DNA from 2 places in the Marinifilum sp. genome. Region 2 is predicted to be linked to the other one. Evidence: riboswitches for the same ligand, from Rfam matches in the RefSeq annotation. Region 2 holds a riboswitch; the other holds the start of a gene.
The links. A riboswitch is a leader RNA that binds a small molecule or an ion and turns the genes downstream of it on or off. The one in region 2 is predicted to bind thiamine pyrophosphate.

Region 1: it holds a riboswitch for thiamine pyrophosphate, as region 2 does, so the genes downstream of both, ACO05S_RS00715 (class I SAM-dependent DNA methyltransferase) here and ACO05S_RS12410 (TonB-dependent receptor) in region 2, are expected to answer to the same signal.

The regions. Positions count from the first base shown of each region.
Region 1 is NZ_OZ246019.1:188,120-192,560, reverse strand. It holds gene ACO05S_RS00720 (retropepsin-like aspartic protease family protein) at 1-785, opposite strand, end outside; TPP riboswitch at 2,115-2,213, shown strand; gene ACO05S_RS00715 (class I SAM-dependent DNA methyltransferase) at 2,306-3,007, shown strand; gene thiM (hydroxyethylthiazole kinase) at 3,013-3,813, shown strand; gene thiE (thiamine phosphate synthase) at 3,806-4,441, shown strand, end outside.
Region 2 is NZ_OZ246019.1:3,067,604-3,072,044, reverse strand. It holds gene ACO05S_RS12410 (TonB-dependent receptor) at 1-2,372, opposite strand, end outside; TPP riboswitch at 2,437-2,534, opposite strand; gene ACO05S_RS12405 (thioredoxin family protein) at 2,924-3,367, opposite strand; gene trxA (thioredoxin) at 3,475-3,837, opposite strand; gene ACO05S_RS12395 (CCA tRNA nucleotidyltransferase) at 4,047-4,441, shown strand, end outside.

The DNA.
Region 1 (4,441 bases), 1.9 Mb from region 2:
AGCTGGTCGTCTGGCATAACTAAAAACACCACATTTTCAAAAAGAATATCACCAACATAGAAACTGTCGGCAACTGCTAATTTTGATTGAACATTAATTTTAGTAGAGGAACCAACGTCAATATTTTGCTCAAATAAGGTTAAGTTCATTTTCTTAGCCTGACTTTCTGCAATGGTTGATAAGTTCGCTCCTGTATCAAAAATAAAGTCTTCGGAAACACCATTTGATTTAACGGGTGTCATTATGTGATTGAATTTGTTTCTGTAAGAAGCTATTTTTACCCAATTTTTTTTGTGTATAATTTGTGGCTTTACGTTTGAAAACGTCTCGAAGAGATTTTTCACATTCTTGTAATTGGGTGCCTCCGCACTGTCTAACACGTTTGGATAGTCATTAAGTATTTTTGCATAAATGTCTGATGCTTGCTTGTAATCATAGTTATACAAGTAATTGGATGCTTTTAAGTCCAATAGGCTTATTAGTGTCGAGTCGTTAAATTCATTTTTATACTTCTCCAATAAACCATTGATGTGTTCATTCGACTGTTTTTTTTCTCCAAAAGCATTTGTAACAAAAGCCTTATAATATAATAGTCTATCTTCTGTGAGTTTATCTTCATTACTTTCTAAAAGCTCACGAAGTTTAAAATAGTCCTTTTGCTCAAGTAATTGATGGTGCCTGTTGTCTATGATTTTGTCAGTTGTTTTGTTAGCGCAACTTGTCAAGGTAAATAAAATGCCTATAATGATTAAATTTTTTAAATATTTCATTTTCTGTCTGTTCATTTTTAATGTGTTTATATTAGAATGACCGCTAACTATTAATTTGTGCACTGGTGCACTTATTTTTCTTATCTCAGAGTAAAAAGGTGCACAATACACGCCATATTGGTATGTATTGTGCACTTTTTTTTGATTCACGATTCCAAATCTAAGAATTATAATCAATATTATCACGATTCAACAGGTAACAATTCGCATTGGGTTTGTTGAACACGGATCAATGCCATTTTGATGCATCAAAATAAACATATCATACCTTTAGGTCTGGATGATTTGCAACCGTATGGCAATTGAAAACAGAACAAAAAAGCATTGTCAGAGAAAATGACTGTAGAAATTCCCTAGGCGCATTGTTCAAAAGACAATGCCCTATGAAATTCCCTAGGGGCATTGTTCAAAAGACAATGCCCTATGAAATTCCCTAGGGCCATTGTTCAAAAGACAATGCCTTATGAAATTCCCTAGGGCCATTGTTCAAAAGACAAGGCTCTATGAAATTCTCTAGGGGCATTGTTCAAAAGACAATGCCCTATGAAATTCCCTAGGCGCGTTGTTCAAAAGACAATGCCCTATGAAATTCTCTAGGAGCGTTGTTCAAAAGACAATGCCCTATGAAATTCTCTAGGCGCATTGTTCAAAAGGCAACCGCCTTATGAAATTCTCTAGGGGCGTTGTTCAAAAGACAATGCCCTATGAAATTCTCTAGGGGCATTGTTCAAAAGACAATGCCCTATGAAATTCCCTAGGGGCATTGTTCAAAAGACAACGCCCTATGAAATTCTCTAGGAGCATTGTTCAAAAGACAATGCCCTATGAAATTCTCTAGGCGCATTGTTCAAAAGACAAGGCCCTATGAAATTCCCTAGGGCCATTGTTCGAAAGGAAAAAGGGCTTTTAAAACTTTTAGGGCTTTGACTTTTGAGAAAAACGGTTTTTGAACTTAAAAAAGCGGATTGTCACTTAAACAATGTCTGTATGAATTTTAAAATGGCCATTGTCACTTGAACAATGGCCATTTTGAATTTAATTTTGGCATTGTCAGTCGATCAATGTGCGTTTTTAAATTCAAAAGACCTTTTTCCTTTCGATCAACGCTCCTAGAGAATTTTAATATGCCATTGTCAATCGAGTTTTGTCCTATTTTAAATATAAACCTGTGTTGGATTGAAAATCCAAACATGGTAATTTTACGTCGAACTCACGTTAAATATTACTGCTGAGTTGTATGAGAATGCTCAATACAACAAACGAATAGATAAAGATCCTGATAGATATTTTATTCGGGCTTATTACAATAAATAGAAGAATTTTTGTAAAATAATTTTACCTTTGCCAAAACGTTAGGGGTGCTTGAGTAATCTATTCGGGCTGAGATTTAACCCTTTACCTGATCTGCATAATAGTAGCGTAGGGAAACGATTTATCTAATGTATAGTTTACCGTATAGATACAGCCGTTTCGCTTTGGTGAAACGGTTTTTTGTTTACTGATAATGCATGCGGTAATTAAAATAAGAGTATAAAATGGGATCAAAATTTAATCAGTATGCATCGGATTATGATGCGTGGTTTTTAGAGAATGAAAATGTTCTTTATTCGGAAGTAAAATTGGTGGCGCATTTCTTGAAAAACGCGGGAGAAGTTTTTTCGGTAGGTTGTGGAAGTGGATTATTCGAAAGCATTCTGGGCAATGAATTTGGCATTCGTATTAAGAATGGTATTGAACCATCGGAAGGAATGGCTGCTATTGCGAAGGAGCGAGGTTTAAATGTTGAAATCACCACAGCCGAAGAGATGGAGTTGGGAGAGGAGAATTTTGATACAATTCTGTTTAACGGTACACCTAGTTATATTACCGATTTACAAAAGGCTGTTGATAAAGCTTATAAGGCTTTACGCCCGGGGGGTAAAATTGTAATGATAGATGTTCCTAAAGAAAGTTCGTATGGTGTTCTTTATAATTTGGCCAAAGCTGTTGGTACTTGGGATCATGAATTGTTAGGTGGTGTTCATCCTCGCGATCCTTACCCAATAGAATTGGTGAAAGTTGCAAAGTGGAGAACCACTTCCGAGAAAATTGAAATGATAAAAAGTGCTAACTTTAAGAATCTGCAATTTGCACAAACTCTTACTAAGCATCCTCTTTATTCAAATCATGTGGCCGAAGAACCAATTGAAGGATATGATTGTGGTGATTATGTGGCGATTTGTGCAGTGAAAAATTAAACATTATGACTCCAAAAATCATTACAGAAAACCTGAAAGCAATTAAAGCACATTCACCTTTGGTGCACAATATCACAAATTATGTGGTAATGAATAATACAGCAAATGCACTTCTTGCCATTGGTGCATCGCCGGTTATGGCTCATGCTCAGGAAGAGGTTAAGGATATGGTTGGCATTGCTTCGGCATTGGTAATAAATATGGGAACTCTATCAAAAGAATGGGTGGAATCCATGATTATTGCCGGTCTGCGAGCCAACGAAAAAAAGATTCCCATTGTGTTCGATCCGGTTGGTGCAGGAGCTACGGCTTACCGCAGCCAAATAGCAACCAGAATAATTAACAATTGCAATCCCGAAATTATTAGAGGAAATGCATCTGAAATTATGGCTTTGGTTAATCAGGAAATGATAACCAAGGGAGTTGATAGTATTGTTTCTACTAATTCGGCAATCGATTCAGCCAAATATTTGGCTCAATTGCACGAGTGTATTGTTGTTGTTAGTGGAGAAGTAGACTATATCACAGATGGAAATCGTTTGGAAAAAGTGACTTTTGGATCTTCGATGATGGAAAAAATAACAGGAATGGGGTGTACCTCAACTGCTTTGTTGGGAGCTTTTGTAGCAACCAATTCGAACTTGTTCGAGGCTGCAGTAAATGGCATGATGGTAATGGGAATTACTGGTGAATTGGCCAAGGCAAAAGCAAACGGACCCGGCAGCATGCAAATGCATTTCCTGGATTGTTTGTATCACCTAAGCGAAGTGGAAATTGAACAAGCATTTGTATTGCAGAATGAATAGGAAAGATTTGAGTTTATATCTGGTAACAGATAAGGAGCTGGCTAAGGATAAAGCGCTTGAAGATGTTGTTGAGGAAGCAGTAAAAGGAGGTGTTAGCATGGTTCAAATTCGCGAAAAAGAGGCATGCTCGAAAGATTTTTACCAATTGGCGGCTTCCATTAAAAAGGTGCTTGAAAAATATAAAGTGCCTTTAATTATTAATGATAGATTAGACATTGCTTTAGCAGTTGATGCCGATGGCTTGCACATTGGTCAGAGCGATTTGCCGTATCATGTGGCTCGTAAGATTTTAGGACCAAACAAAATTATTGGACTTTCGGTTGAGAGTACTGAACAAGCTAAAGAGGCAAACCAACTTGATGTAGATTACATTGGATTATCGCCGGTATTTTCAACCCAAACCAAAAATGATATCGCCAAACCATTGGAATTAGAGGGGGTGAAGGAAATTATGAGCTTTTCGAAGCATGCGGCAGTGGCTATTGGTGGAATTAATTCGGAAAATGCAGCTGATCTGATTAAGGCTGGAGCCGATGGAATTGCTGTGGTTTCGGCAATTGTTTGTTCACCAGACCCTTGCAAAGCGGCAAATAAACTAAAGCAAATCGTTAATATGAGTTTATCACAT
Region 2 (4,441 bases):
ACATACCAGTTTCCTCCATAAGCATTGTTTTCATACTTGGCATTAAATACATTGTTAATGCTTAATTGGAAAGCCAGTTCTTTCACCCTATTTGGCTTAATCGAATAATTAAAACGCAAATTGTGAACATGGTAACTGTCCAATTTACGCTCCACATTCGAAGTATTATCAAAATACTGCTCTCCCACGTATTTACTTACAAAGCTAAAATCAAATTCATTAGAAAGATTCCAGGTTAAAATACTGCTACCAACCATTTCAGGCGAATAACTGATATCCGTTTTTCCCAGGTCTGTAACTTTATCCATCTCCACCCAATTCTCATCATAATCTTTAGCATACTCAATAAAATTCTCAATTTTATTCCTGCTTAAAGTAAGGTTAGCATCCCATTTTAATTTTGGTAAAAGCTTTAGCCCCCAAATCAATTCGAGTCCTGCACGGTAGCTTTTGTCAACATTGGTCATGATATCGTAACCTACACTACTCTTTTCGCCTGTAGGCACTAACTGATCGCGATAATACATGTAATACAAATTTACTCCAAATGTCGCTTTCGCTGATTTATAGTTATAACCCAATTCATAATCGAACAACTGTTCTTGTTTAGGAGTGCTCAAAGGGTCGCCATTTGCTTCTTTAAAATTGGCCCGAGTTGGCTCTCTATGAGCTAATCCAAATGATACATATGCCGTATTCTTATCGTTAATCGTATAAAACAATCCGGCCTTTGGATTTAAGAAGTCGAACTTGTGCTCTTGGTTCAATTCCAGCAACTTTCCTGTAAGATCATCTATATTGTCATCCAAACCATTCATGCTATAGGTAATATGACGATATTGCAAATCGACATATGCACTCAATTGCGAATTCAAATCAAAATTAACTTTTGCAAAAGTGTTATAATCTGTTTTCTCGCCCTTGTTAAAATACCATTGGTAGTTATTCGAAAAGCCTCCATTCTCGGCCCAAAGTATATGTCCAAAGTGATCACCATCGTAACGATTCCAAGCTCCTCCAAACGAGGCATTCACACTATTTTTGCGGTAGTTTAATGAATATGTTAGCCCATAAAAATCATTTTTTAACCATTTCTGACGAGTTAGATCAGTCATTTCATAATCCGGATTTGATAACTCATACTCACCATATGGTTCATCATCTTTAAATTGCTCGTAATATCCTTTGCCTTTTGTGTAATGCAATGCAGCATTCAAATTCAGATTAGCAGTTAATTCCTGCGAATAGAACAACTGATAATGTGTTTGTTTGTAGTTATCAGTTTGATTGTCGTAATATCTGGTCACACCATCTTTATCAGTGTATTCTCCTGCCGGATTGTATCTTCTGTCCTCCACAACGCCATCATCGGTGCTATTAATGGTAGGATTTCCCCACCAGCTAATTCCGGTTTTCTGGTCACCCGAAACGACATTAAATTTCAACATGCTTTTTTCGGTGTAGTAGGTTCCGCTGGCAAAAAAAGATTCATGATCAGAAAAAGCACGATCCACATATCCATCAGATTTTAGCCTTGAGTAACGGGCATCGAAACTAAATTTGCCATTGATTAAGCCTGTACCTACTTTAAAAGTGTTACGAAAAGTATTGAAAGAACCAGCTACAGATTGAACTTCGGCATAGGGTTTAGGATTTAATGTCTCTGTTTGGAAATTAATGGTGGCTCCAAAAGCGGCCGCCCCATTTGTAGAGGTTCCAACACCTCGCTGAATTTGGATGTTATCAACCGAAGAGGCAAAGTCTGGCATATTCACCCAAAAAACGCCTTGAGATTCTGAATCGTTTAATGGTATTCCGTTAATGGTAACATTAATACGCGAGGCATCGGTTCCTCGAATTCTTAGAGCCGAATATCCCACGCCATTTCCTGCTTCGGACGACTCCACCAACGAAGGGGTTAAACTTAACTGGTAAGGAATATCCTGACCCGAATTTTGTTTTCGCACCTCTTCGCTACTTAAATTTGTAACAGCAACAGGAGCTTTATTTCCTGCCCTGGTAGCCGCAACAATCACTTCGTCGGCCATAATGGCAGTCGGATTCAACTGAAAATCGACGTTGGTTGATTCTGTAATAAATACCAAACTTTCCTCTGTTTCATATCCCAAAAAAGAGATGATTAATTGATATCCACCTGCTTTTAAATTCTTGAATTGATATTCGCCATACGAATTTGTTACAGTACCCAAATAGGTTCCCTTTACTGCAATTGTTGCTCCCGGAAGAGCATTTCCACTAATATCGGTAACTTTTCCTTTCAAGTTTAATTGAGAAAAACCAATAAAGCATACAAATTGCAATACAATTAACAGAGTTGCTCTGCGCACAACAGAGTTCATTTGTTTAAACATTGTGTAATAAATTAAAACGTTAATAAAATATTGCAATGAGGTAAGTATAAGATCAGGTAGGCGAAAAGTTAGTTCGCAATTTTCCTACGCCGGCATTACCCGGATCAGGTATAAGGGTATGATCTCAGCCTGTTTTAAAATAAGGCACCCCACTGTGAATTGCGCAAAGATAATCCGAAAACTAAGAAAAACAAAAAAGGCTTGCTTCTTAAATTAGTAAGGGGGTGAATGATTTACATCTTGTAAACACTCACCCCCTTACTAGTTGCTATATTTAACGTGAGTTCGACGTAAAATTCGTTCACAGTTTGATCTGATTTTGAGTAGAAATTTTCTCAAATTTTCGAAGGAATATCGGGATATTTCAAGAAGATCTGAGGAAATTTATGCCGAAAGCAGGCAAACACATAATGGAAAGTTCTCTTTACGACATCTTCACATTAAAAATTCCTCAAAATAGCACGCTATTCTTTCCAAATTTTTAATGCAAATCTATCCCAAATAGAACTTTCTGTGGATAGAATTTTACGTCGAACTCACGTTATTTATAATTACTTTGGTGCTTTTACATCTAAAATATCGTTTATTGCTTTTACAAATGTTTCTTTTGGCAAAGCCCCTTGAGCCATTGTAGGTTTTCCTTCCAAAGGTACAAACAACAAAGATGGAATACTCTTGATCCCAAATGCAGCCGAAACTATAGGAGCCATATCCGTATCTACTTTATAGATTTGAATGGCATTACCATACTCTTTTTGCAACTCCTTTAGAACAGGAGCAAGACGCTTACATGGTCCACACCAATCTGCATAGAAATCAACAATTACGGGCTTATTACCTTCAAATCTCCAATCTCCTCCTTTTGTGTAATCAAATACCTTCTCTTTAAAAGTATCATCATCCAAATGAATAATTTTAAAATCCGAACTTGACTGGGCGTAAGTACCTGTTAATCCAAGCAAGGCCATAAAAAATATCAACATCAACTTTTTCATCTTCCATTTATTTAAGGCATCAAACCATTTATTCTGCTTATTCCATTATCGCAATAAAGCTAATAAGTATATAATTACAAGAGTGTCGTCTTCCCGACCTTAACAAATTATTTAGAATCAACCCCTAAAACTTCGGAAAATGCTTGTTTGAAATTTTCTTTTGACAATGCTCCTTGAGCCATTTGTGGTTGTCCACCTTTAGGAATAAATAACAGCGACGGTATACTCTGAATACCAAACATAGCCGATAACTCCTGCTCTTTTTCTGTATCTATTTTATAAATATCCAGTGCATCTCCATACTCTTCTTTCAATTCATCCAAAATGGGGGCTACCATTTTGCATGGCCCACACCAATCGGCATAAAAATCAACCAAACACGGTTTAGATCCTTCAAATTTCCAATCCTTATTATTCTCGAAATCAAATACTTTTTCTTTGAATGTTTCTTTCGTTAAATATTCTACCATAACTCTACCTAAATTAATTTACTATTTCATATATCTGTAAATCTACATGTTTTTATTTGACAATTAATATACCAAAGTCTATTTTTAAATCAATTTTCAGAATCCATTTAAATAATTGTAATTTTGTCAGCATATTAAAAAGCAGGTCTGTCGTGCACAGATCTGCATATAGTAACAACCTAATTTTAGGTTATCTGATTAATTAAAAAGTGAAAGAACATTTAAAACATCCTATATTTTCAATTATCTCTGATATTGTTACCAACGAAAATCTTGAAAGCTATGTAATTGGAGGCTTTGTTCGAGATATATTCTTAAAACGTGCTTCAAAAGATATTGATGTTGTTGTAATTGGAAGTGGAATAGACTTGGCTCAGAGGGTTGCAGCAAAAGCCGGGAATCCTAAAGTGTCGGTATTTAAAAACTTCGGAACCGCAATGCTTAAGTTTCATGATCTGGAAATTGAGTTTGTTGGAGCCAGAAAAGAATCATACAATCGCAATTCGCGGAAACCTATTGTTGAAAACGGTAATTTGGAAGACGACCAAAAAAGAAGAGACTTTACGATTAATGCACTAGCTTTAAGCCTGCACAAAGATAATTT